Regions from separate parts of the Streptomyces sp. NPDC047002 genome, predicted to be linked through region 2. Evidence: riboswitches for the same ligand, from Rfam matches in the RefSeq annotation. Region 2 holds a riboswitch; the other holds the start of a gene.
The links. Region 2 has a riboswitch for glycine ahead of gcvP (aminomethyl-transferring glycine dehydrogenase). Riboswitches for the same ligand answer to the same signal wherever they lie in the genome.
Positions count from the first base shown of each region.

Region 1: another riboswitch for glycine. It lies ahead of gcvT (glycine cleavage system aminomethyltransferase GcvT); the one in region 2 lies ahead of gcvP (aminomethyl-transferring glycine dehydrogenase).

Region 1 is NZ_JBEYWC010000005.1:19,576-34,726, reverse strand. Features, by position in the region: gene AB0910_RS07120 (thioesterase family protein) at 1-61, opposite strand, end outside; gene AB0910_RS07115 (trimeric intracellular cation channel family protein) at 148-807, opposite strand; gene AB0910_RS07110 (dipeptide ABC transporter ATP-binding protein) at 878-2,011, opposite strand; gene AB0910_RS07105 (ABC transporter ATP-binding protein) at 2,008-3,099, opposite strand; gene AB0910_RS07100 (ABC transporter permease) at 3,096-4,106, opposite strand; gene AB0910_RS07095 (ABC transporter substrate-binding protein) at 4,229-5,980, opposite strand; gene AB0910_RS07090 (ABC transporter permease) at 6,025-7,023, opposite strand; gene AB0910_RS07085 (enhanced serine sensitivity protein SseB C-terminal domain-containing protein) at 7,490-8,281, opposite strand; gene AB0910_RS07080 (enhanced serine sensitivity protein SseB) at 8,435-9,178, opposite strand; gene AB0910_RS07075 (AAA family ATPase) at 9,224-9,931, opposite strand; glycine riboswitch at 10,087-10,184, shown strand; gene gcvT (glycine cleavage system aminomethyltransferase GcvT) at 10,326-11,441, shown strand; gene gcvH (glycine cleavage system protein GcvH) at 11,548-11,925, shown strand; gene glyA (serine hydroxymethyltransferase) at 11,964-13,226, shown strand; gene AB0910_RS07055 (L-serine ammonia-lyase) at 13,404-14,786, shown strand; gene AB0910_RS07050 (TetR family transcriptional regulator) at 14,892-15,151, shown strand, end outside.
Region 2 is NZ_JBEYWC010000018.1:118,415-133,565, reverse strand. Features, by position in the region: gene AB0910_RS18575 (CDP-alcohol phosphatidyltransferase family protein) at 109-717, shown strand; gene AB0910_RS18570 (mannose-1-phosphate guanyltransferase) at 830-3,325, shown strand; gene AB0910_RS18565 (DUF881 domain-containing protein) at 3,434-4,387, shown strand; gene AB0910_RS18560 (small basic family protein) at 4,384-4,716, shown strand; gene AB0910_RS18555 (DUF881 domain-containing protein) at 4,722-5,504, shown strand; gene AB0910_RS18550 (FHA domain-containing protein) at 5,653-6,519, shown strand; gene AB0910_RS18545 (MerR family transcriptional regulator) at 6,534-7,277, shown strand; gene AB0910_RS18540 (bifunctional nuclease family protein) at 7,331-7,804, shown strand; gene AB0910_RS18535 (MerR family transcriptional regulator) at 8,048-8,614, shown strand; gene AB0910_RS18530 (DNA polymerase IV) at 8,720-10,108, shown strand; gene AB0910_RS18525 (PRC-barrel domain-containing protein) at 10,174-10,584, opposite strand; glycine riboswitch at 10,716-10,813, shown strand; gene gcvP (aminomethyl-transferring glycine dehydrogenase) at 11,001-13,895, shown strand; gene AB0910_RS18515 (DUF5999 family protein) at 14,008-14,205, opposite strand; gene AB0910_RS18510 (hypothetical protein) at 14,565-15,151, opposite strand, start outside.

The DNA.
Region 1 (15,151 bases), on a different contig from region 2:
TGCGCTGGGTGACGGCGGTGTCGCGGTCGAACTCGCTGTCGCCGAGGGATGCCTGTGCCATGGCCCTTACCGTACCGCCCCTTACTGACCAGTCGCTTAGGACCGGATGAACCCTGGGCCCGGCCACCCGGTCCCTGCCCCGCGGGGCTACGGCTCCTCCACCGCCTCCGACCTGCGACGCCAGGCGCGGGGGGCCCGCCAGTGGTAGTGCATGGCGAGCAGCCTGACGAGAAAGGCCACCAGGGCGGCCAGGGTGCCGGTGAGGGCGCCGAAGACGCCGAGGCGTACGCAGACGGCGGTCAGTGCGGCGCCGACGACGGCGGGCACGGCGTACAGGTCGCGGTCCCAGCGCAGCAGCGAGGGCACCTCGTTGGCGAGGACGTCGCGCAGGACGCCGCCGCCGACGGCCGTCGCGGTGCCGAGCGCCGCGGACGCGGTCGGGCCGAGACCGTACTCGTACGCCTTGGTGGTGCCGGTCACGCAGAACAGGCCGAGGCCGGCCGCGTCGAAGACGTACACCCCGGCCTGGATGCGCTCGACCTGCGGGTGCAGGAAGAACACCAGCGCCGTGGCGACGAACGGCGTGACGAAGTAGCCGAGGTCGGTGAAGGCGGCGGGCGGCACAGCGCCGATCATCAGGTCGCGGAAGAGGCCGCCGCCGAGCGCGGTGACCTCGGCGAGCACCGCCATGCCGAAGACGTCGAAGTTCTTGCGGACGGCGAGCAGGGCGCCGGAGATCGCGAAGACGAAGATCCCGACGAGGTCGAGCACGTGCTGGACGGAGGGCCTGAACAGTTCGACTACCACCCGGCAATTGTGCCGGTGGCGGGCCCGCCGGTCCGCCGCCGCACGAGGGCGGCGGAGGACCGGCCGCCGATCACTGCGAACCGGGCTCCGCGCCCTGGGACTTCTGCCCGGGCGCCGCGGCCGGGGCGAGCAGCTTCGCCGCGTCCTGCGGCTGCTGGTCCGCCGCGTTCTCCGGGTGGTGGCAGGCCGTGCGGTGGCCGGGCGCCAGCTCGACGAGCTGCGGTTCGGTGGTGCGGCACACCTCCGTCGCCTTCCAGCACCTGGTGTGGAAGCGGCAGCCGCTCGGCGGCGAGATCGGCGAGGGCACGTCGCCCTTGAGCAGGATGCGGTCGCTCTTGCCGCCGCGCCGCTTGGGGTCGGGCACCGGCACCGCGGACAGCAGCGCCTTGGTGTACGGGTGCATCGGCGAGGAGTAGAGCGCGTCGCGGTCGGCGAGCTCCACGATCTTGCCGAGGTACATCACGGCGATGCGGTCCGAGACGTGCCGGATGACCGACAGGTCGTGCGCGATGATCACATAGGTGAGCCCCAGCTCGTCCTGGAGGTCGTCGAGGAGGTTCACCACCTGCGCCTGGATCGACACGTCGAGCGCGGACACCGGCTCGTCCGCGACGACCAGCTTCGGCTTGAGCGCGAGCGCGCGTGCGATGCCGATGCGCTGGCGCTGGCCGCCGGAGAACTCGTGCGGATAGCGGTTGTAGTGCTCGGGGTTGAGCCCCACCAGCTCAAGCAGCCGCTGGACCTCCTTCTTCACACCGCCCTCTGGCGTGACGCCCTGGAGCCTGAAGGGGGTGGCGACGATGCCGCCGATGGTGTGGCGCGGATTCAGCGAGCCGTACGGGTCCTGAAAGATCATCTGCACGTCGCGGCGCATCGGCCGCAGCCGGCCTGCGGACAGGTGCGTGATGTCGCGGCCCTCGAACTCGACCGTGCCGCCGGTCGGTTCGAGCAGCCGGGTGACCAGCCTGCCCATCGTCGACTTGCCACAGCCGGACTCGCCGACCACGCCGAGCGTCTCGCCGGGCCGCACGTCGAAGGAGAGCCCGTCGACCGCCTGGACCGCGCCGACCTTCCGCTTCAGCAGCCCCTTGGTGATGGGGAAGTGCTTGGCCAGGTCGGTGACCCGCAGCAGCGGCTCGGGCGCGGCGGGGGCGGCCGCGGCGGCCGGTCCCGTGTTCGTCGCCTGTTTCGTCGGTTCACTCACAGCTTCGGCGCAATCTCTTCGGTCCAGATCTTCTCGCGCTGCTCGCGTGTCATGTGGCACGCGGAGAAGTGGTCGCCGGTGACCGCGAGCAGCTCGGGCCGCTCGGTGCGGGTGACATTGTCGGCGGGGACGTCCGCGTACGGGCAGCGCGGGTGGAAGGCGCAGCCGGACGGCACGTTGATGAGGCTCGGCGGGGAGCCCTTGACCGGCACGAGGCGGTCGGTCTGCTCCCGGTCGATGCGCGGCATCGAGCCCAGCAGCCCCCAGGTGTAGGGGTGCTGGGGCTGCTCGAAGACCTGGTCGGAGGGGCCGCGCTCGATGCACCGGCCCGCGTACATGACGAGCAGCCGGTCCGCGATCTCCGCGACCACGCCGAGGTCGTGGGTGATGATGACGACCGCGGAGCCGAACTCCTTCTGGAGGTCGCGGATGAGGTCGAGGATCTGCGCCTGGACGGTCACGTCGAGGGCGGTCGTCGGCTCGTCGGCTATCAGCAGCTGCGGATTGTTGACCAGCGCCATCGCGATCATCGCGCGCTGGCGCATACCGCCGGAGAACTGGTGCGGGTAGTCGTTGAAGCGGCGGGCCGGCTCGGGGATGCCGACCCGGTCGAGCATCTCGACGGCCCGCTTCTTCGCGGTCTTCTTGTCCACCTTGTTGTGGACGCGGTACGCCTCCACGATCTGCGCGCCGACCGTGTAGTACGGGTGCAGCGCGGAGAGCGGGTCCTGGAAGATCATGGCCATCTTCTGGCCGCGCAGCGCCCGCACGCGCTCCCGGTCGGCGGCGATGAGCTCCTCGCCGTCGAGCCAGATCTCACCGGAGATCCTGGCCCGGTCGGAGGTGTGCAGGCCCATGATGCCGAGCGAGGTCACGGACTTGCCCGAGCCCGACTCGCCGACGATGCCGAGGGTCTCGCCCGCCTTGAGGTCGAAGCTGACGCCGTCGACCGACCTGACGAGCCCGTCGTCGGTGTCGAAGTGGATCCGCAGGTCGCGCACGGAGAGGAACTCGCGCTCCGCGGCGGCAGCCCCGGACGCGGCCTGCGGGGCTGCGTCCTGTGCGGCGTCCTTGTGCGTGTCGCTCATGAGAGCCTCACCCGGGGGTCGATCGCGGCGTACACGAGGTCCACCAGCAGATTGCAGACGACGATGAAGAAGGCGGTCAGCAGCGTCACGCCCATGACGATCGGCAGGTCGTTGCCGGTGACGCCCTGGATGGCGTACGCGCCGAGGCCCTGGAAGGAGAACACCGACTCGGTGATGACGGCGCCGCCGAGCAGCAGCGCGAAGTCCATGCCGAAGATGGTGATGAGCGGGGTCAGCGCGGAGCGCAGGCCGTGCTTGACGACGACCCGCCGCTCGACGAGGCCCTTGGCCCTGGCCGTTCTGATGTAGTCCTCCCCCATGGTCTCCAGCATCCCCGCGCGGGTGAGCCGCGCGTAGAGGGCGGAGTAGAGGAAGGCGAGGGAGACCCACGGAAGGATCAGGTTCCACGCCCACTGGCCGGGGTTCTCGGCGAACGGCACGTAGTGCACGTTCCATATCTGGAGCCAGTTGAAGCTGAACAGTGCGAGCAGCGCGAGGCCGGTGAAGAACATCGGCAGCGAGACGCCCATGAGCGAGATGCCCATGGCGAGGCGGTCCCAGATCGAGCCGCGCTTGAGCGCGGAGAGGATGCCGGTGGCGATGCCGGTGACGAGCCAGATCACCGCGGCGCCGATGGCGAGCGAGAAGGTGATCGGGGCCCGCTGCTGGATCTGCGGCCAGACAGCGCTGTGGGTCTTGAAGGAGTAGCCGAAGCAGGGCGCGGAGCAGTGGGCAGGATCGGGGCCGAACTTGTAGTCGGCGCCGGCGACGATGCCCTTGACGAAGTGCCAGTACTGCTCGTAGATCGGCTGGTCGAGCCCCAGGTTCTTGATGACGGCCTTGATGACCGTGGGGTCGGGGCTCTTGCCGACGTACTGGGCGGCCATCGACTCGATGGTCTGCCCTGCGGCACGCGGAAGGAGATAGAAGATCGCGAAGGTGACTGCGCTGACCACCAGCAGCAGCAATACCGCGGCGAAGACGCGTCGGATGATGTACGCAGCCACAGCCGTGCGGCGTCGGGCCGGCCGAACCGGGTGGGACCCGGCGGGCCCGACGCCTTCACCTGCCTTTCAGGGGGGAATGCTTTCGGAGTCTCCGGGGAGCGCGGGGCTCCCCGGAGGGGCTCCTACTTGGTCGAGGTCAGGGTCGTGTAGTCGTACATGCCGAGGTAGGCGGCAGTGACCTCCACGTTCGCGGCGGACGCCGGCCGGTAGAGGAGGTTCTTCTTGTAGTAGAGCGGGACGATCGAGCCCTGCTTCATGATCATCTGGTCGATCGTGGCCCACTGGGCGTTGCGCTGGCCGTTGTCGACGGTGGCGATGGCCTTGTCGAACGCGTCGTTGATCGCCTTGTCGTTCAGCTCGGAGAGGTTCGTGCCGCCGGAGGACTTGATGGCACGGCCGTCCGCGATCTGGTCGAGGGAGGCGTAGCCGGTCGGCCAGTCGGCGCCCCACGCCATCATCATCATGCCGGCGTTGTTCTTGTGGACCCAGTCCGGGACACCGGCGAAGTCGGTGAAGTACTTGCTGCCGGGGAAGGTCTTGATGCTGGCGTTGACGCCGATCTTCTTCAGCGTCTCCTGGAGCTGGGTGGCGGCGAGGACCTCGTCAGGACGGTCGGAGCGGGCGGTCAGCGTGGTGGAGAAGCCGCCCGGCTTGCCGCACTTGGCCAGGTACTGCTTGGCCTTGGCGAGGTCGCCCTTGCTGCCCGGCGTCGGGTACGTGTCGGACTTCTCGTAGCCGGCGACCGTGGGCGGGATGACCGTGGACGCGGGCGTGCCCTTCACCGAGCCGCCGACCGCGTCGACCATGCCGGCCTTGTCGACCGCGTACTGCACGGCGGTGCGGCAGTCGGCGTTGTCGAACGGCTTCACCTTGTTGTCCAGCGCGAGGTACTGCAGGACACCGGCGTACGGGTTGTCCGTCTGCGCCTTCTCCTTGGGGTTGACCAGGAGCTTCGGCTGGGTCTTGGAGGCGACGCCGGTGCCCTGGATGTCCACGGTGGAGGTGTCGTTGATCAGGTGCTCGTCGATCGTCGTCTGGTTGACGTTGTACTTCAGGACGATCCGGTCGGGGAGCGCCTTGCGGATCGGGTCCGTCTTGGCGTCCCACTGCGGGTTGCGCACGAGCGTCGCGCCGGTGCTCTCGTTGAACGACGCGAACTTGTACGGGCCAGAGGACTGGATGCTCTGCTGGTACGAGGCGCCCTTGTCCAGCTTCTGCTCCACCGGCGCGGTCTGCGAGAACGTCGCCAGGTAGTTCATCTCGGCGAACGGCTTGCTCAGGTGGAAGACGATCGTGTACGGGTCCGGCGTCTCGATCGACTTGAGGCCGTCGGCCGACTTGTCCTTGTAGGGACCCTTGTAGGCGGAGTCGTCCGCGAGGTACGTCTTGAAGTACGTGGCGCCGTTGGAGAGGGCCTCGGGCGCGAAGTTGCTGCGCTCGATCGCGTACTTGACGTCCTTCGACGTGATCTCGCTGCCGTCCTGGAACTTCACGCCCTTGCGGATGTGGTACGTCCAGGTCTTGGCGTCGGCGCTGCTTGTGCCGGGGGCCGTCGCGAGGTCGGGCACGACCTGGAGGTTGGCCTTGCCGGGCGCAGGCTTGAACGACATGAGTGAACGCGCGTAGAGCCGGGAGAAGTTCTGCACCCAGCCGTAGTACGTGTTGCCCGGGTCGAGCGAGTCGGCGCCGCTGGAGATCTCCGCGGTGACCGTCCCGCCCTTCTTGGTGGTCTTGTTGGCGACGCCGCTGACCGCGGCGTTCGCCTTCGCCGAGCCGCCGCTGCTGTCGCTGGAGCCGCCGCCCCCGCAGGCCGAGGCGCCGAGTCCCAGCGCCAGCAGCGCGGAGATCGCCGCGGCCGTCCTTCTGTTCTTCATCGTGAGGATGTCCCCCTCGGTAGTCCGGTGCGGCACGGCCGCTGTTACTTGCCACGGGGGTCGAGTGCGTCGCGCAGCCCGTCCCCCAGCAGATTGAAGGCCAGAACGGTGACGAAGATCGCTACACCGGGGATGACCATGAACATCGGGTCGACCTGGTAGAGGTCGGTGGCCTGGTTGAGCATGCCGCCCCAGGAGGACTGCGGCGGTTCGATGCCGACGCCCAGATAGCTGAGGGACGCCTCGAACAGGATGTTGGTCGGGATGAGCAGCGTCGCGTAGACGAGGATCGGCGCGACCAGGTTGGGCAGCAGCTCCCTGAAGAGGATGAACGCGCCCCGCGCACCCAGGGACCTGGACGCCTCGACGAACTCGCGCTCGCGCAGCGACAGGGTCTGCGCGCGGACGATGCGTCCCATGTAGGGCCAGTTGAAGAAGCCGATCACGAAGATCAGCACGGCGATGCGGAGGGTGAGGCCGCTGAGCCCGAACGCCTTGCCCTGGAGCGTCGCGGAGATGGAGATCGCGAACAGCAGCAGCGGGAAGGCGAGAAAGGTGTCCATCACGCGGCTGATGGTGCTGTCCACCCAGCCGCCGTAGAAGCCCGCGACGACGCCCATGACGACGCCGATCACCACGGAGAGGAGCGTCGCACCGCCCGCGACGAGCAGCGAGACCCAGGAACCGTCCAGGATGCGGGCGAGGATGTCACGTCCCGTCTGCGGTTCGACACCGAGCGGATGGTGCCAACTGATGCCGCCGAAACCGCCCTTGGGGGCGAGCAGCACCGGGTCGACGAGGCTCTGGTGGAAGGCGTCCGGGTCGAGCCCGAACACCGACTGGATGGGCTTCGACAGGATCGCGACAAGGATCAGGAGCACCACGACGACGCCACCGGTCATCGCGACCTTGTCCCGCTTGAGGCGGGTCCAGGCGATCCTGCCGAGCGAACGGCCCTCGATCTGCTTGCTCCCGGCGCCCGCGAGGACCGCCTCCGGCTGCGCGGTCGCAGCAGACTTGGTGGTCTCTATTGGTGCCGTCATTGCGCTGGAGACCCCTCTTCTCGGCCGATGGTGACCGGCCCATGACCGCCGCCATGGCGGAACTGCGCCGCTGTGGCGGCCGATTCACTGATCAGCTTCTGATCAACATGATGCACGCTGCCCGTTCCGGTTACGGCGCGGGGGACCGGTCCGTGCGGCGCGCGGGCCGCTTCCCTTCGGTACGAAGGCGACCTCGGCCCTGGACCGTGTGCTGGTGGGAGTCTTCTGCGAGTGCTCGATCACGCACCAGCCCCCACGGGGAATGGTTGCCCAACCGTGATGCATCGCTCAGGGTCCCGGTATGCGGACGCTGGGTACTGCTCAGCGGACCTTTCCGGACATCCCCGCCCAGGTCAACTGGGGTGTCCGGGAGGTTGTGCGCGCGGGCGTGCGGTGCGGTCCCAGAGGGCGCTGCGCGCGGGCGCGCGGTGCGGTGGGAGCGCCGGCGAGGGCCGCCGCCGGCGGGTCAGAGGCGGTGTGCGGGCGGCGGGTACCCGTAGCCGCCGGCGGGCGCGGCGGCGCGGTGTGCGTCGCGGTCGTAGAACGGGCGCGTGTTGGCGCGCAGCCACATCGCGACCGGGTCGCGGTCGTCGGCCATCGCGACCGTCGACACCGGGAGCCCCTCGGGCACCGCGGTCACCGACTGGCGCATCATCGCGCGCACCGACTCGACCGCCGCCGCACCGCTCTCGTACAGGTCGAGCCCGACGGCGAGGTACGGGGTGCCGAGCGCGGGCTGGACCCAGGCGCGGCACAGCGACCTGACGGCGGGCGTGCGGTGTGCGTTCTGCGTGAGCAGGGCGTAGAACTGCGGGATCTGCACGGCGGGTTCACTGATCCGCAGCGGTCCCGCCGGCATCCGGTCGAGGCCGGTGGCGATGCGGCGCAGGTCGGGCCACGGGATGCCGAGGCCGCCGCCCGGGGCATGCGGATTGAGCCAGATGCCCCAGCCGTCGGGGTAGAGGGCGCCGGCGATGTCGCGCCCCGTGACGACCTCGTGGGCCCTGGTCCAGCCGCTGGCGGCGAGCTCCTGGGCCGAGGTGACGCACGGGGCGTAGCCGTACCCCTCGACCTGCATGTTCCCGTACTGCGCGGTGGGGGATCCCGGGGCGCCCTGCCACAGCAGCATCCAGACCCGGCCCGCGGTGTCGTCGGCGAGCGCGCGCAGCAGCGCCTCGTAGGCGTCGTAACGCCCCGGTGCCACCTGGCGCAGCATCTGCTCGATGTGCCCGGCCTCCGCGGTGCCTGGCGCGCTCACTCCGCTTCCCCGCCCCTCTTGTCCTCGCCGTCGGACCCCTGTCCCCGGATCCGTCCCCCCGGGCACGCGGTCCCGGCGCCCCCGACATCAAACCAGCTTAGGCGGCGGCACTGACACAGGCTTGACGCCGGGGCGTGGCGCCGCCACCCGCCGTCAGGCGTGCTCGCGCCGGTAGAAGGGGCGGACACGGCCGAGCATCCACTCGGCGACCAGGTCCTCCTGGGCCATGTCGAGCAGCAGCAGGTTCACCTGCCACGGCACGTGCACGCGGCCCAGCGCGCGGCCCAGCGCGTCGAGTGCGGCATGGCCGTCCGCGGGCCCCCACGGCACGAGTTGCACACCGACGAACAGCTGGTGCGGGCCGCCCTCGACGGAGGCGAGCGCGCGGCGCGCGTCGGCGACCACACCGGAGCCCTCGAACTCCTCGGACGCCGCGCGCAGGAAGTCCATCGGCTCGTCCTGCCAGTCGGGCTCGAACAGCCGGACCCGGCCGCCGCTCTCGGGCCCGTCGAGCGCGGTGCGCCCGGTGCGGCACAGCTCGGCGACGGCGGGCGGCGGCAGTGGCACACCGACCGCACCGCCCGGGTTCACGGCGATGCCGAGCTGCGGCGGCAGGCCGCGCGCGAAGTCGCGGGCGGGCGCGACGGTGAAGGACATATGGGTGCCGACGCACCGCAGGAACTGCTCCTGGGAGCTGAAGACCGGGACGTAGGCCCCGCCCGCTATCTCCACGGTGGGCACGTCGAGGCCGGTGCTCTCCGGGCCGCCGCCCTCGGGCAGCGGGACCCAGATGTCGCTGCGCCCCAGCACTTCGACGAGCCTGGCGCCCGCCGACTCGCTGCCGAGCGAGGCGGCGAGCGCCTCTTCGAGTTCGTTGCCCGGCCATGCCGTGTCCACTGCTGCCTCGCCCTCCGCCCTGCCCAACGGTTTCGCAAAGGCACCTTAATGCTCCGGGTCCGCCCCGGTGGAGCGGACGGTGAAAGCGATCGCGCCGAGCGAGCGCGCCGCGTCCCGGTCGAGCAGGACGGCCGAGTGGCAGCCTGCCGGCAGGCGCGCCGACTCGACCGCGGCGAGCAGGGCGCGCACCGCCCTGCGGTGCCGGGCGAACGCGTAGCGGGAGACTGCGCGGCCCCGGGCCCGCTGTCCCGCGCGCGCCACCTCGGGCGAGACGTCGAGGACGACGAGATGCAGGGCCCTGCCGCGGCCGCGCGCCTCGCGGGCGAGCCAGCGGCGCACCCAGCGCTGGGTGCCGCAGTCGTGGACGACGGCGCTGCGCCCGGTGCGCAGCAGCCGCCACAGGCCCGCGTAGTGGGCGAGGCGCACGGCGGGCCGGTACAGCGCGTAGGGCAGCCGCGGCAGCCGCCCGGCCCAGCGCTCCCGCGCGTCCTGCGAGTCGACGCCTGCCCCGGCCACTCTGCGGATGAGGGTGGACTTGCCGCTGCCCGGCAGCCCGGACACGACGACGAGGTCGCCGTCGGCGAAGACCAGGCCGCCCGGCGGTGCGCAGGCGCCGCCCCGTAAGTCCCGCACCCGCGCACCGCCACCCGCGCCCGTACGGGTGCCGGTGACGGCTCCGGTACTGACGCTGGTTCCGGCTCCGGTTCCGGTACCGGTGCTGGTGCTGGTGCTCCGTGTGCCGCGCACCGCCATGGCCGCCCCCTGTCACGGTCGTCCGCCGCCTCCCGGGCGCGGGGGCGCCGCGCCGCGCCCCGGCAAGCCTGGGTAAAGAGATGGTAATGGCGACCGAGGTTCCCGCGGGAGGGCGCGCATGCGATGATGGCGGCGCCAACTGCATACCGGCCGTTTGAATCCGCGCGGGAGAGTCCCGGCCACCTCGGTGGCGGGCGCCGAAGGAGCAAGTTCCTCCCTTGAATCTCTCAGGCACCGTTACCGCGCGGGCGAGGCAGATCTGAAAAGCGGGCCGCCGAGCGTGCCCCACCCAAGGTGCAAGCCGTGACCCTGACCGGGCGGTCATGGCGAACCTCTCAGGTTCCGATGACAGATGGGGAGGACAGTCCTCGCCCTTCATCCCTGGGAGCCACCGATGAGCCCGTCACCCCGCCGCACCGCGCTCGACGCCGTGCACCGCGCGCTGGGCGCCACCATGACCGACTTCGCGGGCTGGGACATGCCGCTGCGCTACGGCAGCGAACGCGAGGAGCACCACGCGGTCCGCACCACCGCCGGCCTCTTCGACCTCTCCCACATGGGTGAGATCACCCTGACGGGCCCGGGCGCCGCGGCTGCGCTCGACTACGCGCTCGTCGGCAACCTCGGCGCACTCGCCGTGGGCCGCGCCCGCTACACGATGATCTGCCGGGAGGACGGCGGCATCCTCGACGACCTGATCGTCTACCGCCTCGGCGGCGAGCACTTCATGGTCGTGGCCAACGCCTCCAACGCGCAGGTCGTGCTGGACGAGCTGACGGCGCGCGCCGCGGGCTTCGACGCCGAGGTGCGCGACGACCGCGAGGCGTACGCGCTGCTCGCCGTGCAGGGCCCGGCGTCGCCCGGGATCCTGGCGTCGCTCACCGAGGCGGACCTCGAAGACCTCAAGTACTACGCGGGCCTGCCCGGCACGGTCGCCGGGGTCGACGCGCTGATCGCGCGCACCGGCTACACCGGCGAGGACGGCTTCGAGCTGTTCGTGGCGCCCGCGGACGCGGAGCGGCTGTGGCAGGCGCTGACCGAGGCGGGCGCGGGCGCCGGCCTGGTGCCGTGCGGCCTGTCCTGCCGCGACACCCTGCGCCTCGAAGCCGGGATGCCGCTGTACGGGAACGAGCTGTCGACGGCGCTGACCCCGTACGACGCGGGGCTCGGCCGGGTCGTGAAGTTCGAGAAGGAGGGCGACTTCGTGGGCCGCACGGCGCTCGCGACGGCGTCCGAGCTGGCCGCGGTGAAGGCGCCGCGCAAGCTGGTCGGCCTGGTCTCCGAGGGCCGCAGGGTGCCGCGGGCCGGCTACCACGTGGTCGCGGGGGACGCCGTCGTGGGGCAGGTCACCTCGGGCGCCCCCTCCCCCACACTGGGCAGGCCGATCGCGATGGCGTACGTCGACGCCGCGCACGCCGCCCCCGGCGCCGAGGGGATCGGCGTCGACATCCGCGGCAACCACGAGCCGTTCGAGGTCGTGGCCCTGCCGTTCTACAAGCGCCAGAAGTGATAGGCCCTCTTCCACGGCTTCGGCAGGCCCTGCCTGCGTGCACCGCCTTCCCCCTTCCGACCCGGCCGTTTCCGGCCGCCCACCCGCGTACAGGAGAATCCAGGTCATGAGCAACCCGCAGCAGCTGCGCTACAGCAAGGAGCACGAGTGGCTGACGGCCGCCGAGGACGGCGTGTCGACGGTCGGCATCACCGAGTTCGCGGCGAACGCCCTGGGCGACGTCGTGTACGTGCAGCTCCCGGAGGTGGGGGACACGGTGGCCGCGGGCGAGACCTGCGGCGAGCTGGAGTCCACCAAGTCGGTCAGCGACCTGTACGCGCCGGTCTCCGGCGAGGTCACCGCGGTCAACCAGGACGTGGCGGACGACCCGTCGCTGGTCAACACGGCGCCCTTCGAGGGCGGCTGGCTGTTCAAGGTCCGGGTCTCCGACGAGCCGGGCGACCTGCTCTCGGCGGACGAGTACACCGAGTTCGCCGGCAACTGACGCCACTGACGGCAATCGACACCAGGGACTGATCCGCTTTGACTTCGCTCCTGAACACCCCGCTGCACGAGCTCGATCCGGACGTGGCCGCCGCGGTCGACGCCGAGCTGCACCGCCAGCAGTCGACGCTGGAGATGATCGCCTCGGAGAACTTCGCCCCGGTCGCCGTGATGGAGGCGCAGGGCTCGGTCCTCACCAACAAGTACGCCGAGGGCTACCCCGGCCGCCGCTACTACGGCGGCTGCGAGCACGTCGACGTGATCGAGCAGATCGCCATCGACCGGGTGAAGGCGCTGTTCGGCGCCGAGCACGCCAACGTGCAGCCGCACTCGGGGGCGCAGGCCAACGCGGCGGCGATGTTCGCGCTGCTCAAGCCAGGCGACACGATCATGGGGCTGAACCTCGCGCACGGCGGGCACCTCACCCACGGCATGAAGATCAACTTCTCCGGCAAGCTGTACAACGTGGTGCCCTACCACGTCGACGGCGAGAGCGGCCAGGTCGACATGGCCGAGGTGGAGCGCCTCGCCAAGGAGGCCAGGCCGCAGCTGATCGTGGCGGGCTGGTCCGCCTATCCGCGGCAGCTGGACTTCGCCGCGTTCCGGCGGATCGCCGACGAGGTCGGCGCGTACCTGATGGTCGACATGGCGCACTTCGCGGGCCTGGTCGCCGCCGGGCTGCACCCCAACCCGGTGCCGCACGCCCATGTGGTGACGACGACCACGCACAAGACGCTCGGCGGCCCGCGCGGCGGCGTGATCCTCTCGACGGCCAAGCTGGCCAAGAAGATCAACTCGGCGGTCTTCCCCGGCCAGCAGGGCGGCCCGCTCGAACACGTCGTCGCGGGCAAGGCGGTCGCGTTCAAGGTGGCCGCCTCCGAGGACTTCAAGGAGCGCCAGCGGCGCACCCTGGAGGGGGCGCGCATCCTCGCGGACCGCCTCGGCCGCGACGACGTGGCCCAGGCCGGGGTCTCCGTGCTCTCCGGCGGCACGGACGTCCACCTGGTCCTCGTCGACCTGCGCGACTCCGAGCTCGACGGGCAGCAGGCCGAGGACCGGCTGCACGAGGTCGGCATCACGGTGAACCGCAACGCGGTGCCGAACGACCCGCGCCCCCCGATGGTCACCTCGGGCCTGCGGATCGGCACCCCCGCGCTCGCCACCCGCGGCTTCACCGCGGAGGACTTCGCCGAAGTGGCGGATGTCATCGCGCAGGCGCTGAAGCCGGCCTTCGACCGCGAGGAGCTGGGCGTACGGGTGGCGGCGCTCGCCGCGAAGCACCCGCTGTACCCGACGCTGTAGTCGCCCGCGCGCACTGCGTCAGGACACTCGCGGGGCGCCGCGTCACACTGGAGTGTGGTGCGCGGTGCCCCGCCGTGCGCCACCGTCACGCCTTCCGGCCGCCCGGCGACCCCGCGGCGGCGCAGGCCCCCGCTACCGGCGGACAACGGCGTCCGCCGACCACCAAGGAGTCCTTCCGTGGCCATCTCGGTCTTCGACCTGTTCTCGATCGGCATCGGCCCTTCCAGCTCGCACACGGTGGGCCCGATGCGGGCCGCCCGCATGTTCGCGGGCCGGCTGAAGAACGAGGGCCTGCTGGTGCACACCGCCTCGCTCCACGCGGAGCTTTACGGGTCGCTCGGCGCGACGGGCCACGGCCACGGCACGCCGAAGGCGGTCCTGCTCGGCCTGGAGGGCAATGCGCCCCGCACGGTCGACGTGGAGCGCGCCGACGAGGAGGCGGAACGTATCTCCACCTCCGGCAGGCTCCGCCTGCTCGGCGCGCACGAGATCGCCTTCGACGCGTCGAAGGACCTGGTCCTGCACCGCCGCAAGCGGCTGCCGTACCACGCCAACGGCATGAGGATCACCGCGTACGGCGCGGCGGGCGAGACGCTGCTCGAGAAGACGTACTACTCGGTGGGCGGCGGCTTCGTGGTGGACGAGGAGGCCGTGGGCGAGGACCGCATCAAGCTGGACGACACGGTGCTCAAGCACCCCTTCCGCACCGGTGACGAGCTGCTGCGGCGCTCCCGCGAGGCCGGCCTCTCGATCTCCGCGCTGATGCTGGAGAACGAGCGCGCCTGGCGCAGCGAGGACGAGGTGCGGGCCGGGCTGCTGGAGATCTGGCAGGTCATGCAGGCGTGCGTGAGCCGCGGCATGTCCCGCGAGGGCAATCTGCCGGGTGGCCTCAAGGTGCGGCGGCGGGCCGCGAACCTTGCACGGCAGCTGCGGGCCGAGGGCGATCCGCACACCCACGCCATGGAGTGGATCACCCTCTACGCCATGGCGGTCAACGAGGAGAACGCGGCGGGCGGCCGGGTCGTCACCGCGCCCACCAACGGCGCGGCGGGCATCATCCCCGCGGTCCTGCACTACTACATGAACTTCTGCGCCCACGGCGCCACGCCCCAGGAGCGCGACGACGACGTGGTCCGCTTCCTGCTGGCCGCGGGCGCCATCGGCCTGCTGTTCAAGGAGAACGCCTCCATCTCGGGCGCCGAGGTCGGCTGCCAGGGCGAGGTGGGCTCCGCCTGCTCCATGGCGGCAGGCGCCCTCGCCGAGGTGCTGGGCGGCAGCGCCGAGCAGGTGGAGAACGCCGCGGAGATCGGCATGGAGCACAACCTCGGACTGACCTGCGACCCGGTCGGCGGCCTCGTCCAGATCCCGTGCATCGAGCGCAACGGCATGGCCGCGGTCAAGGCGGTGACGGCCGCGAAGATGGCCCTGCGCGGCGACGGCAGCCACATGGTCTCGCTCGACAAGGTCATCAAGACAATGCGGGACACCGGCAGGGACATGTCGGTCAAGTACAAGGAGACGGCCCGAGGCGGGCTCGCGGTGAACATCATCGAGTGCTGACCCCTCCCCCTGCGCTGCCGTCGAGGCGGGCCGCGGTCCCACGGGGCCGCCGAGCGAATAGCAGACCGAGTTCAATTATGGTCCGGGTACGGTTATCCTGGCCGGATGACCGGGCTGCGCGAGCGCAAGAAGGAACAGACCAGGCAGCGGATCGCCGCGGTGGCGCTGCGGATGTTCGCCGAGCGCGGCTTCGACGCCGTGCCGGTCGGCGAGATCGCCGCGGCCGCCGAGGTGGCCAAGGCGACGCTCTTCGCGTACTTCCCGACCAAGGAGTCGCTCGCCCTGCACGGGGTCGGCGGCGACGACCTGGCGGGGATCGTCGCCGCGCGTCCCGCGGGCCTGACGTTCCTCGACGCCCTGCGGGC
Region 2 (15,151 bases):
GGTGGTGCGGGCCCTTTCTGCGTTGTACCAGCCCCCGTCGCCATGGGCGGCCACCCTGCGGGTAGGGTCAGGTGGCATCGTCAGATCGTTCCCACAGGAGGCCCCCGGGTGGAGGTCCAGGAGACCCGCGTACAGACGGACCGGGTGCTCACCGTCCCGAACATTCTCAGCATGGCTCGCCTGGTCGGCGTACCGGTGTTCCTGTGGTTGATCCTCCGGCCGGAGTTCGGACAGTCCAAGGCCGACGGCTGGGCGCTGCTCGTGCTCGCGTTCAGCGGCGTCAGCGACTACCTCGACGGCAAGCTCGCCCGGCGCTGGAACCAGATCAGCAGCCTGGGGCGGCTCCTCGACCCCGCCGCCGACCGGCTCTACATTCTCTCGACCCTCGTCGGGCTTACCTGGCGGGACATCCTGCCGCTGTGGCTCACCGCCGTACTTTTGGCGCGCGAGCTGATGCTCCTCGTCATGGTGGGCATTCTCCGCAGGCACGGCTATCCGCCGCCCCAGGTGAACTTCCTGGGGAAGGCGGCTACCTTCAACTTGATGTACGCCTTCCCGCTGCTGTTGCTCAGTGACGGAAGTGGGTGGCTTGCGTCACTCGCCGAAGTTTTCGGATGGGCGTTCGCAGGATGGGGTACAACCCTCTATTGGTGGGCAGGGATTCTGTACGTGGTCCAGGTCCGCCGGCTTGTCAGCGCAGACGCGGTGACCGGCTGATCCCGTCACAGTGGCCTTGCAGCGTCGCAGAGCCGCCCGCCTGACGCCAGGCCCGGTGAGCCCTGACGGGTGAAGTCGGCGAGATCGTCTCTTCGAGGAGGACGCTTCCGACATGAAGGCCGTCGTAATGGCCGGTGGTGAAGGTACTCGGCTTCGCCCCATGACCTCAAGCATGCCCAAGCCGCTCCTGCCGGTGGCCAACCGGCCGATCATGGAGCACGTGCTGAGGTTGCTCAAGCGCCATGGACTGACCGAGACCGTGGTGACCGTGCAGTTCCTCGCGTCACTCGTCAAGAATTACTTCGGTGACGGCGAGGAACTGGGCATGGAGCTCAGCTACGCCAACGAGGAAAAGCCGCTCGGCACCGCCGGCAGCGTGAAGAACGCGGAGGCGGCCCTCAAGGACGACGCCTTCCTCGTCATCTCCGGCGATGCACTCACCGACTTCGACCTGACCGACCTCATCGCCTTCCACAAGGAAAAGGGCGCCCTCGTCACCGTGTGCCTCACGCGGGTCCCGAATCCGTTGGAATTCGGCATCACGATCGTGGACGAGGAAGGGAAGGTCGAGCGCTTCCTGGAGAAGCCGACCTGGGGCCAGGTCTTCTCCGACACGGTGAACACCGGGATCTACGTGATGGAGCCCGAGGTCTTCGACTATGTCGAGGCCGATGTTTCCGTCGACTGGTCGGGCGACGTCTTCCCGCAGCTCATGAAGGAGGGCAAGCCGATCTACGGCTACGTCGCCGAGGGCTACTGGGAGGACGTGGGCACCCACGAGAGCTACCAGAAGGCGCAGGCCGACGTCCTGGAGGGCAAGGTCGACGTCGAGATCGACGGCTTCGAGATCTCGCCCGGCGTCTGGGTCGCCGAGGGCGCCGAGGTCCACCCCGACGCGGTACTGCGCGGGCCCCTGTACATCGGGGACTACGCGAAGGTCGAGGCCGGCGCCGAGATCCGGGAGCACACGGTCATCGGCTCCAACGTGGTCGTGAAGTCCGGTGCCTTCGTCCACCGGTCCGTCGTCCACGACAACGTCTACATCGGCCAGCAGTGCAACCTCCGGGGCTGCGTCATCGGCAAGAACACCGACGTCATGCGGGCCGCGAGAATCGACGACGGCGCGGTCATCGGCGACGAGTGCCTGGTCGGCGAGGAGTCGATCATCCAGGGCAATGTCCGCGTCTACCCGTTCAAGACGATCGAGGCAGGCGCGTTCGTCAACACGTCGGTGATCTGGGAGTCGCGAGGACAGGCGAATCTGTTCGGCGCGAGGGGCGTCTCCGGCATCCTGAATGTGGAGATCACCCCGGAGCTGGCCGTACGGCTCGCCGGGGCGTACGCCACGACGCTGAAGAAGGGCTCCACGGTCACCACGGCCCGTGACCACTCGCGTGGTGCGCGCGCCCTCAAGCGGGCCGTGATCTCGTCGCTCCAGTCCAGCGCCATCGACGTGCGCGACCTGGAGAACGTGCCCCTGCCGGTCGCCAGGCAGCAGACAGCGCGCGGCAGCGCGGGCGGCATCATGATCCGTACGACGCCGGGTGTGCCGGACTCCGTCGACATCATGTTCTTCGACGAGCGGGGCGCCGACCTCTCCCAGGCGAAGCAGCGCAAGCTCGACCGGGTCTACGCGCGCCAGGAGTACCGCAGGGCGTTCCCCGGCGAGATCGGCGACCTCCAGTTCCCGTCCAGCGTCTTCGACTCGTACACCGGTGCGCTGCTGCGCAGCGTCGACACGACGGGCATCGCCGAGGCCAACCTCAAGGTCGTCGTCGACGCGTCGAACGGCAGCGCGGGGCTCGTCCTGCCCAGCCTGCTCGGCCGGCTCGGCGTCGACTCGCTGACCATCAACCCGGGCCTCGACGAGTCCAGGCCCACGGAGACCCCCGAGTCCCGCAGGTCCGGGCTCGTACGGCTCGGTGAGATCGTGGCGTCGGCGCGGGCCGCTTTCGGTGTGCGCTTCGACCCCGTCGGTGAGCGACTTTCCCTCGTGGACGAGCGAGGCAAGATCATCGAGGACGACCGGGCGCTGCTCGTCCTGCTCGACCTGGTCGCCTCCGAGCGGCGCAGCGGCCGCGTCGCGCTGCCGGTGACGACGACGCGGATCGCCGAGCAGGTCGCCGCGTACCACGGCACCCAGGTCGAGTGGACGACGACGTCGCCCGACGACCTGACGCGGGTGGGCCGCGAGGAGACCACGATCTTCGGCGGCGATGGCAGGGGCGCCTTCCTGGTGCCGGAGTTCAGCAGCGTGCTGGACGGCTCCGCGGCGTTCGTGCGGCTGATCGGCCTGGTGGCGCGTACGCAGCTCACCCTCAGCCAGATCGACGCGCGCATCCCGCGGGCCCACGTCCTGCGGCGCGACCTGGCGACACCGTGGGCCGTCAAGGGCCTTGTGATGCGGACTGTCGTGGAGGCCGCAGCCGACCGGCAGGTGGACATCACGGACGGCGTGCGGGTCGTGGAGGCCGACGGGCGGTGGGTGATGGTGCTGCCCGACCCGGCGGAGGCCGTCACGCACCTGTGGGCCGAGGGACCGGACGACGCGTCCGCGCAGGCCCTGCTCGACGAGTGGTCGACCATCGTGGACAGCGCAGGGCACTGACCGCCCGCCTGCAGCCGCTGCCGACCGGCCGGCGTCCACGGACGCGGGCCGGTCCGCTGTGCGGGGCCGTGTCGGTGGCGGGCGCGGCGACATGCGACGATGTGCGGCATGCCGCAGCAGTCCCCCACACGGAGCACCGAAGCGGGGCGCCCGCGTCCCGACGCTTCGATGTCGCTGCTGACCAACGTGATGGACCACAGCCTCGACGACGGGTACGCCGAGGCGGCGGCGCGCAAGCGCGCGGGGGACGGCGCTCTGCCGCGCACCCTGCGGGCCAAGCTCTGGCTCGGCGGCGGCCTCGTGCTGGCCGCGCTCGTGGTCACCCTGGGCGCCGCGCAGACCCGCCACGCGGCGCCGGTCGTGGCCAAGGAGCGCCAGGAGCTGATCGACCGGGTCGGCAGCGAGACCCGGCACGCCGACTCGCTGGAGCGTGAGGTGGACGGGCTGCGGGCGGACGTCGGCCGCCGCCAGCAGGCCGCGCTGCAACAACACGGTGGCGCCTCAGGACAGTTGGTGTCGCTGCTGGCTGGTGCTACCGCGGTGCACGGGCCCGGCGTGAAACTCGTCGTGGACGACGCCAAGGACTCGGTGTCGGGCGGCGACGGCGGCCCGCGCGAGAACGACGACTTCTCCGACACGGGCCGGGTGCGCGACCACGACCTGCAGCGCGTCGTGAACGGCCTCTGGTCGTCGGGTGCCGAGGCCGTCTCCGTCAACGACCAGCGGCTCACGGCGCTTTCTGCCATCAGGGCAGCGGGGGACGCCATACTGGTCGACAACAGGCCACTGGTGCCGCCGTACACGGTGCTCGCCGTGGGGGACGGCGCGAAGCTCGCCTCCGCCTTCCGCGGCAGCGCAGACGGCAGGTATCTGGCGTCGCTCAAGAGCGACTTCGGCATCCGCACGTCCCTGTCCGCGCAGGACGACGTGCGGCTGCCCGCAGCGCCGAGCCTGATCGTGAGGACCGCGGAGCCGGTGCCGTCCGGCGGAGGTTCGCCGTCCGCCGCAGCGAGCCCGGGTGATGCCGGGGAGACCGGGAAGACAGGGAAGGGCACATCGTGATCGCCGTACTTGGCCTCGTCATAGGAGTCGTGGTCGGGCTGTTCGTCCGGCCCGAAGTACCGGCGGTGGTCGAGCCCTACCTGCCGATCGCCGTCGTCGCCGCGCTCGACGCGGTCTTCGGCGGCCTGCGCGCCATGCTCGACGGCATCTTCGTGGACAAGGTGTTCGTGGTGTCGTTCCTGTCCAACGTGGTGGTGGCCGCGCTGATCGTGTTCCTCGGCGACAAGCTCGGCGTCGGGGCGCAGCTGTCCACCGGCGTCGTCGTCGTGCTCGGCATCCGGATCTTCTCCAACGCCGCGGCGATCCGCCGGCACGTGTTCAGGGCCTGACGCCGATGAGTACCCCGCAGCCCCCGGGCGCCCAGGGCCAGGACACGCCGCCGGAGGGCAGACCGCAGGCCGCCGGCAGGCAGCGGCTCGCCGCAGGACTGTGGCCGCCGCGCGTCACCCGGGCCCAACTCACGGTCGCGGTGCTGTTGTTCGTGCTGGGCCTCGGTCTCGCCGTCCAGGTCAGGTCGCACAGCGACGACAGCGCGTTGCGCGGCGCGCGCCAGGAGGATCTTGTCCGTATCCTCGATGAACTGGACAACCGCACACAGCGTCTTGAGGACGAGAAGCAGGATCTGGTGGATCAGCGTACGGGTCTTGAGAACAGTTCGGACCAGGCGGAGGAGGCGCGCAGGCAGACGCGTGAGAAGGAGCAGCAACTCGGCATCCTCGCCGGCACGACGGCGGCGCAGGGCCCCGGGATCACCCTGACCGTGCAGGACGCGCGGCACACGGTGGAGGCCGACATGCTGCTCGACACGGTCCAGGAACTGCGGGCGGCGGGCGCCGAAGCCATCCAGGTGAACGGCGTACGCGTCGTCGCCGACACCGACTTCACGGGAACGGGGGGTGACATCGCGGTGGACGGCAAGGCCGTACGGCCTCCCTACCGGTTCACGGCGATCGGCCGTCCCCAGGACCTGGAGCCGGCGCTCAACATCCCGGGCGGAGTGGTGCAGACATTGGAGAAGGAGCAGGCCACGGCCACCGTGACCGGCTCGTCGAAGGTGGTCGTGGACGCCTTGCGACCGGCGAAGCAGCCTGGCTACGCTCGGTCGTCCTCCCGGTGACGCGGGGGTGCATGGCGCAGGTGCCGCGCGGGCAAGAGGTTGCGGGGGGTCGACGCACGATCAGCGTGATGTGTGGTGGAAACTGTCCGGTGTATGCGGACACTGTCAAGATGTCCGGGTCGGCAGGCGTGTTCAGTGAGATGTCGTCCTGCCCCACGGGCGGGTCTGTTTCGGTCAAGGGGAATCGCCCGTGAATTGGTTTGCGAAGTTGTTCGGCAAGAAGACGCGCGAGGAGGGCGGCAGCGCCCGTCACCGTGCGTCGCGGCAGGGGCAGGACGAGGAGCAGGGCGGCGGCCGGCCCCTCTTCCGCGACGAGGTGGGCGGTCCCGCGGGCACCGGCGCGTCGTCTGTTGACCCTGCTGGGCAAGGCCGCATAGGTTTCGGGGAACCGTCAACCTCAAGTACGAGTGGAGACTTTCCCACGGCCTCGTTCGCGACCGATCCTCGGGCGGGGCAGCCACGGCAGGAGGACCCCGCCATGTCGGCCCTGGTTTGCTCAAGATGCGGGCATCGGAACGCCGAGGCCAGCCGTTTCTGCTCGAACTGCGGCGCACCGCTGCGCGCCGGTGTGCCGAGTGAGCGCGCCTCCGAGACGACGTCCACGATCTCCATCTCCGGTCTCGAGGCGTACGACCCGGAGACCACCGGGCAGACGCAGCTGCCCACGCTCAGCCCCGAGGCCCAGGCGGCCGTCGAGGCGCTCCCGTTCGGCTCGGCGCTGCTGATCGTCCGCAGGGGCCCCAACTCGGGCAGCCGCTTCCTGCTGGACGGCGAGCTGACGACGGCGGGACGCCATCCGCAGAGCGACATCTTCCTGGACGACGTGACGGTCTCGCGCCGCCACGTGGAGTTCCGCAGGGGTACCGACGGGCTGTTCACCGTCTCCGACGTCGGCAGCCTCAACGGCACCTACGTCAACCGTGAGCGGATCGACTCGGTCCTGCTGGCGAACGGCGACGAGGTCCAGATCGGCAAGTACCGACTGGTCTTCTACGCGAGCCAGCGGGGCGTGTGACCCCCGGAGGGCACGTGTTGCGTACACCGAAGGGCGGTGCCGACCGCGGCACCGCCCCGGCGGCCGAGCCGCTGGTGAGCATCGGAGCGGTGCTCGTGCGGCTGCGCGACGAGTTCCCCGAGGTCACGATCTCGAAGATCCGCTTCCTTGAGGCCGAAGGGCTGGTGGAGCCGCGCAGGACCCCGTCCGGGTACCGCAAGTTCAGCTCCCAGGACGTCGAGCGGCTCGCCCTGGTGCTGCGCATGCAGCGGGACCACTATCTTCCCCTGAAGGTCATCAAGGAGCATCTGGAGGCCCTCGGGCGCGGCGAGCAGGTGGCGCTGCCCGGGCCCCAGCGGGACCGCGACACGTGGTCCGTGGCCGCGGTCCCCGAGCAGGAGGGGCCGACGGCCGCCCGGGTGGGGCGCGCCGAGCTGCTCGCCGCGCTCGAGGTGCCGGCGGACGACCTCGACGAGTGGGAGTCGTACGGGCTGATCGCGGCGCAGCCCGACGGCAGCTACGACGCGGACACCGTCCAGGTGGCCCGGCTGGTGGCGGATCTCGGCCGTTTCGGCCTCGAACCCCGCCATCTGCGGATCATGAAAGCGGCCGCCGAGCGCGAGGCCGGGCTGGTCGAGCAGGTCGTCGCGCCGCTGCGCCGGCACCGTAATCCGCAGACCAGGGCCCATGCGGAGGCCACCACCCGGGAGCTTGCCGGGCTCTCCGTACGGCTGCACGCGGCCCTGGTGCGCACCGCGCTCCATGGCCGGCTGCACTGATCCCGACGGTGCCCGACTACCCAAACCCGCACGGCACGTCCTAGGGTTGCTGTGTGAACGAGCTCGACGTTGTGGGTGTCCGGGTGGAAATGCCCTCCAACCAGCCGATCGTGCTCCTGCGCGAAGTGGGAGGCGATCGGTACCTCCCCATCTGGATCGGACCTGGGGAGGCCACCGCCATTGCCTTCGCACAGCAGGGCATGGCACCGGCGAGACCGCTGACGCACGACCTTTTCAAGGATGTCCTCGAAGCGGTGGGCCAGGAGCTCACGGAAGTACGCATCACGGACCTCCGCGAAGGGGTCTTCTACGCGGAACTGGTCTTCGCCAGCGGAGTCGAGGTGAGTGCGCGGCCGTCCGACGCCATAGCGCTCGCCCTGCGCACGGGAACGCCGATCTACGGCAGCGACGGTGTCCTTGACGACGCCGGGATCGCGATCCCCGACGAACAGGAGGACGAGGTGGAGAAGTTCCGCGAGTTCCTCGACCAGATCTCGCCGGAGGACTTCGGGACGAACAGCCAGTGAGGTGCCGGTCGGCGCACCGGCGGCCAACTCGGCCGCGCGGGGCGCCGATCCGGTGGCCGGAGGGCCGCGGAGGAGCGGCTATCATGCTCTGGCGCAGACAATTCGAGGAGCCATTCCCCGGAACGGGGCACGCTAAACCACCCTCAGGGTGATTATCACTCGGCGTGGCGAGTGCGGCGATCGTTGACGCACCCCGAGTGACTGCCTACCGTCGTGAAGGCAGGTCAAGGACGGAGGGTCGGCGTGAGAAGCAGCGGCGACGGTACGACGGCGAGCGCGTACCGGCTTCACGGCAGTTCGGTCGACCCCACGCACGAGAGTGTCGGGTACCGCGGGCCCACGGCCTGCGCGGCGGCCGGTATCACCTACCGCCAGTTGGACTACTGGGCGCGCACCGGCCTGGTCGAGCCCAGCGTGCGGCCCGCCTACGGCTCGGGCACGCAGCGCCTCTACGGCTTCCGCGACGTCGTCGTGCTGAAGATCGTCAAGCGTTTCCTCGACACGGGCGTGGCCCTCCAGAACATCCGGGCGGCCGTCCAGCACCTGCGGGACCGCGGCTTCAAGGACCTGGACCGGATGACGCTCATGTGCGACGGCGCGACCGTCCACGAGTGCACGTCGCCCGACGAGGTCGTCTCGCTGCTCCAGTGCGGTCAGGGCGTCTTCGGGATCGCCGTGGGCGTGGTGTGGCGGGACGTGGAGGCGGCGCTCTCGCAGCTGCACGGCGAGCGTGTCGACACCGGCGAGACCCTGGTCGGCAACAACCCGGCGGACGAGCTGGCGCGCAGGCGCCGGGACCGGGCGGTCTGACCCGGACTGTCCGAACCGGCGCCGTCCGGCCCGGGGACGGCCCCGGCCCGAGGGCCGCGTGTCCGTCGGACGCCGTTGTCGGACCCGTGCGGCAGCATCGGGGGTATGAGACGCGCGCCGACCATCCTCCACCTGGACATGGACGCGTTCTATGCCTCGGTGGAGCAGGCGTCCAAGCCGAGCCTGCGGGGCAAGGCAGTCGTCGTGGGCGGGCTCGGGCCGCGTGGCGTGGTGGCGACGGCCTCGTACGAGGCGCGGCGGTTCGGCGTCCACTCGGCGATGCCGATGGCGCAGGCCAGGCGGCTCGCGCCGCACGCCGCGTATCTGGTGCCGCGCTTCACGCTCTACCGCGCGATCAGCGGGCAGGTGATGGAGCTGCTGGGGCGCCTCTCGCCGCTCGTGGAGCCGCTCAGCCTCGATGAGGCGTTCGTGGACCTGGAGGCAGGCGGCACGGCCTGGGACAGCGCCTCGGCGCGGGCCACGGGGGAGCGGCTGCGGGCGGACATCAGGGCGGTGACGGGGCTGAGCGGTTCTGTGGGGCTCGCCGGCTCCAAGATGCTCGCGAAGATCGGCTCGGAGGAGGCCAAGCCCGACGGCCTCGTGGTCATCGAGCCCGGCACGGAGCGCGGGCTGCTCGGGCCGATGCCGGTGCGCACGCTGCCCGGCGTGGGGCCCGCGACGGGCGACCACCTGCGGCGCGCGGGCATGACGACGGTGGCGCACCTCGCCGAGGCCGGCGAGGACGAGCTGGTGCGTCTTGTGGGCAGGGCGCACGGCCTGTCGCTGTACCGGATGGCGCTCGGCCTGGACGAGCGGCCCGTCGTCTCCGACCGGGACGCCAAGTCGGTCTCCGTGGAGGACACCTTCGACGTCGACCTGCACGACCGGGTGCGGGTGCGCGCCGAGGTGGACCGGCTCGCCGAGCGCTGCGTGCAGCGGCTGCGGGCCGCCGGCAGGTCCGGCAGGACGGTGGTGCTGAAGGTCCGCAGGTACGACTTCTCGACGCTGACGCGCTCCGAGACGCTGCGCGGGCCCACGGACGACGTCTCGGTGGTGCGGGAGGCCGCGGGGCGGCTGCTCGACGCCGTGGACACCACGGGCGGCGTGCGGCTGCTGGGGGTGGGCGTCACTGGGCTCGCCGACTTCACCCAGGAGGACCTGTTCGCGCAGGCGGGCCCGGGGGCCGCGATGGACGCGCCGGCCGCCCTGCCCGACGAGCCCGCCGCGGCGGCGGAGCCGCCGCCGCAGACCCCGCAGGAGCCGGCGGCTACGGCCCGCAGGGAGCGGCGCTACCAGGCGGGACACGACGTGCGCCACGCCGAGTACGGGCCGGGATGGGTGCAGGGCAGCGGGGCGCGCCGGGTCACGGTGCGCTTCGAGGAGCCGGGCTCGGCGGTGGGGCGGGTGCGGACGTTCTGGCTGGACGACCCGGACCTGGAGCCGTCGGATCCGCTGCCGCTTGTGCCCGGGGACGGCCGGGAGGCGAGCGGCTAGCGGCCGCAGGGAGGCGCGGGCCGGAAAGGCGTGGGAGCCGGGGGCCGGGTGCCGGGGAGGGGCGGTCAGTCCTCCTGGCCGGCGACCCGGCCGAAGTCGCGTTCCGCGTCCCGGTCGGAGAGGGAGGCCGGGTGCTCGGGCGGGGCGGCGGGCGGCAGTTCGAGGCCGTAGTGGTGGTAGAGCTGCAGCTCCTGCTCGGGGGAGAGGTGGCGGCCCACGCCGAAGTCCGGGGCGTCCTTGATGAGGGAGCGCTCGAAGGGGACCCGCAGGGTGTTGTCCTCAAGGCTGCTGGGTTCGAGGGGGACGAACGCGTCCCTGCTGAACAGGCCCGTGCGGACGGCGGCCCACTCGGGGAGCCCGGTGGCGTCGTCCAGGTAGACCTCGTCCACCGTGCCGATCTTGTGCCCCGCGCTGTCGAACGCCTTGCGGCCGATCAGACTGCGCGGATCGATGTCGGTCTCCACGGTGCCTCCCATAGGTCGCATCTGAAGCAAATACTACAAAAAGGTGCCTCTGGTGGCGCGCCCGGCGGGCGCCGGGAGGGGGTGGGCGTGAGGCAGCGCACCAGGGCCGGAGGCGACTGCGCTGGTAGGCTGGCAGAGGCCACTGACCCCGCGCGGGAGAGTCCTCCGGCAGCCCGCCGGAGGCGCCGAAGGAGCAAATCCTCCCCGGAATCTCTCAGGCATCCCGTACCGCGCGGACGAGGTCACTCTGGAAAGCAGGACGGGCGCCGACGGCTTCCGCCCTCACCGACGGTGAAAACCGTCCCGCGGCGCGCCGCGCGGGGCAGGTGAAGCTCTCAGGTCCATGACAGAGGGGGAGGCCGTCCGGGTACCGCTCGCCGCCGAGCGGAGCCCCACGCAGGTCGCGCCGACCAGGAGGCCCTCCGCACATGACCGCCCACCGCAAGACGCTCGCACAGCTGGAGCGCGGCATCCCCTTCGAAGCCCGCCACATCGGACCCGACGCGGCGGCCCAGGCCAAGATGCTCGCCCAGATCGGCTACGGGTCGCTGGACGAGCTGACCTCCGCAGCCGTCCCCGACGTGATCAGGAGCGCCGACGCGCTGAACCTGCCGGGCGCCCGTACCGAGGCCGAGGTGCTGGCCGAGCTGCGCTCGCTCGCCGACCGCAACCAGGTGCTCGCGCCGATGATCGGGCTCGGCTACTACGGCACGTACACGCCGCCGGTGATCCTGCGCAACGTGCTGGAGAACCCGGCCTGGTACACCGCCTACACCCCGTACCAGCCGGAGATCTCGCAGGGGCGCCTCGAGGCGCTGCTCAACTTCCAGACGATGGTCGCCGATCTGACGGGGCTGCCCACCTCGGGCGCCTCGCTCCTCGACGAGGGCACCGCGGCTGCCGAGGCGATGGCCCTCGCGCGCCGTGTCGGCAAGGTCAAGGAGGGCGTCTTCCTGGTCGACGCCGACGCCCTGCCCCAGACCGTCGCCGTGATCCGAACGCGCGCGGAACCCACCGGCGTCGAGGTCGTCGTGGCGGACCTGGGCGACGGCATCCCCGCCGAGGTCGCCGAGCGCGGCGTCTTCGGCGTCCTGCTCCAGTACCCGGGCGCGTCGGGCGCCGTGCGCGACCCGCGGCGCGTGATCGAGCAGGCCCACGAGCTCGGCGCGATCGTCACCGTCTCCGCCGACCTGCTCGCCCTCACCCTGCTCACCCCGCCGGGCGATCTCGGCGCCGACATCGCGGTCGGCACCACCCAGCGCTTCGGCGTCCCCATGGGCTTCGGCGGGCCGCACGCCGGCTACATGGCCGTCCGTGAGAAGTTCGCCCGCAGCCTGCCGGGGCGCCTCGTCGGCGTCTCCGTGGACGCCGACGGGGAAAAGGCGTACCGGCTCGCCCTCCAGACCCGCGAGCAGCACATCCGCCGCGAGAAGGCCACCAGCAACATCTGCACCGCGCAGGTGCTGCTCGCCGTCATGGCCGGCATGTACGCCGTCTACCACGGGCCCGACGGGCTGCGCGACATCGCGCGCCGCACCCACAGGTACGCCGCCGTCCTCGCCGCAGGTCTGCGGGCCGGCGGCGTCGAGGTCACCGAGGACGCCTACTTCGACACGCTCACCCTGCGCGTGCCCGGCCGGGCCGCCGAGGTCGTGGCGGCGGCCCGCGAGGGCGGCGTCAACCTGCGGCTCGTCGACGCCGACCACGTCTCCGCGGCCTGCGACGAGACCACGGGCCGCGCCCAGCTGGTCGCCGTGTGGAGTGCCTTCGGCGTGCCGGGCGGCGCCGAGCACATCGAGGCGCTGGACGCCGAGGCGGCCGACGCGCTGCCCGAAGCCCTGCTGCGCACCGGCGAGTACCTCACCCACCCGGTCTTCCACAACCACCGCTCCGAGACGTCCATGCTGCGCTACCTGCGCCGGCTCTCGGACCGGGACTACGCGCTCGACCGCGGCATGATCCCGCTCGGCTCCTGCACCATGAAGCTCAACGGCACCACCGAGATGGAGCCCGTCACCTGGCCCGAGTTCGGCGCGCTGCACCCCTTCGCGCCGATCGAGCAGGCACAGGGCTACCTCACCCTCGTCCGGGAGCTGGAGGAGCGCCTCGCCGAGGTCACCGGCTACGACGCGGTGTCGCTCCAGCCCAACGCGGGCTCCCAGGGCGAGCTCGCGGGCCTGCTCGCGGTCCGCGCCTACCACCGGGCCAACGGCGACACGCACCGCACCGTCTGCCTGATCCCGTCCTCCGCGCACGGCACCAACGCGGCCAGCGCCGTCATGGCGGGCATGAAGGTCGTCGTCGTGAAGACCAGCGAGTCCGGCGACGTCGACGTCGAGGACCTGCGCGCCAAGATCGGGCAGCACGGCGACGAGCTGGCCGTCCTCATGGTCACCTACCCGTCCACGCACGGCGTGTTCGAGGAGCAGATCGGCGACGTGTGCGCCGCCGTGCACGACGCGGGCGGCCAGGTCTACGTCGACGGCGCCAACCTCAACGCCCTGGTGGGCCTCGCCAAGCCGGGCCGCTTCGGCTCGGACGTCTCCCACCTCAACCTGCACAAGACGTTCTGCATCCCGCACGGCGGCGGCGGCCCCGGCGTCGGCCCGATCGGCGTGCGCGCGCACCTCGCGCCGTACCTGCCCAACCACCCGCTCCAGAGCGCCGCGGGCCCCGAGACCGGTGTCGGGCCCGTGTCGGCCGCGCCGTGGGGCTCCGCCGGCATCCTGCCGATCTCCTGGGCGTACGTGCGGCTCATGGGCGGCGAGGGCCTGGCCCGCGCCACCCAGGTCGCGGTGCTCGCGGCGAACTACGTCGCCAAGCGCCTCGAACCCCACTACCCGGTGCTCTACACGGGCCCCGGCGGGCTGGTCGCCCACGAGTGCATCGTCGACCTGCGGCCGCTGACCAAGGCGACCGGCGTCAGCGTCGACGACATCGCCAAGCGCCTGATCGACTACGGGTTCCACGCGCCGACCATGTCGTTCCCTGTCGCGGGGACGCTGATGATCGAGCCGACCGAGAGCGAGGACCTCGCGGAGCTGGACCGGTTCTGCGCCGCGATGATCGCGATCCGCGCGGAGATCGAGAAGGTCGCGACGGGCGAGTGGAGCACGGACGACAACCCGCTGCGCAACGCGCCGCACACGGCGGCCGCACTCGGCGGCGACTGGCCGCACCCCTACAGCAGGCAGACCGCGGTCTTCCCGCCCGGCGTCTCGGCGGCGGACAAGTACTGGCCCCCGGTGCGGCGCATCGACGGCGCGTTCGGCGACCGCAACCTGGTCTGCTCGTGCCCGCCGCTCGACGCCTACGAGCACTGAGCGCGGCGGGCGCGCGGCCGTGATCCGCGCGCCCCTGGGCACACCACAGGGTCAGGCCCCGAGCATCTGCTCGGGGCCGGACCCTGTGCCGTACGCGCCGCGGGCCGGCGGCTCAGGCGGCCGCCGCGGCCCTCGGCGTACGGTGCGGCGCGACGACCCGCCCGTCCGGCAGCAGTTCGCCGGTGTCCTCGAACAGGACGACTCCGTTGCACAGCAGGCTCCACCCCTGCTCGGGGTGGCTCACCAGGGGGCGGGCCGCCTCGCGGTCGGCCGAGTGGGCGCTGGGGCAGGCTGGTTGGTGGCGGCACATGGGCGGGTTCCCTCGCGTGGTGGTTGCTGCTGTGGCGCTCCGGGACGCGGCGTCCCGTCCGCGGGCGGGCGGTGGGGCGGCGCCCCCGGGTGGGGCGGCGTCGGGTGTCGAGCGCGGTGCGCGATGCATGGACTGCCCCCGTCTCTCTCGTCAGGACCCCGCCAGTCTGGTCCCGCGAGGGGCGCGGCGCGGGGATTTCCCCGCAGCACGCCGCACCGGCCCCCGGGGTGTCACCCGGTCGGCCGCTCGGCCCAACTGGGCCGTGCCGGACACCCGTTGGTGCCGACGTGCCGCCCGCGCACGTGCGACGCCCCGCGGCCGGACCGGCCGCGGGGCGTCAGAAGCCGCTGCGTCGCAGGTCAGGCGGGGGTACCCAGCAGGGGCGCGGGAGCGAGCCGCAGCCGGATCACCGGAAGGAGCTCAGCGGCCCGGTGCGGCCGGTGCGCGGCGAAGCCGGGAGGCGCGGGCGCCAGCGGCACCAGCAGGTCCGCCGGGTCCACCGCGCCGGTCGCCGGGTCGGCCTCCGTGTCCCCGTGCAGCCACAGCGTCAGCATGTAGAGACCCGGCACGGACAGCAGCCGCGGCTGGTACCCCGTCGTCAGCACCTCGGCCTGCCGCAGGGCCCGCTCGGTCGCCGTGACGTAGGGGCCCTCGAAGAAGCGGGAGAAGGCCCAGCCGTCTGCCGTGAGCATCGTGTCGGCGGCGGCGACGAGCCGGTCCCCGGCGCGGACGGCGAAGCGCCAGCCCGTCAGGCGGGTGTGCGGGGCGGGCTCCGAGCCGTCGAGCGGGTCGGGCGCGGTGAGGACCGCGGGTGCGTCCAGCACATGGAGCGGCAGCGGGAGTTCGGGGCTCAGCGCGCCACCGGCCGACCGCAGGGCCGGGGTCGGGGCCTCCCGGACGGCGGTGGGGGAGCCGAGGGCGGTGAGAAGGCTGCGCAGGGCGGGTG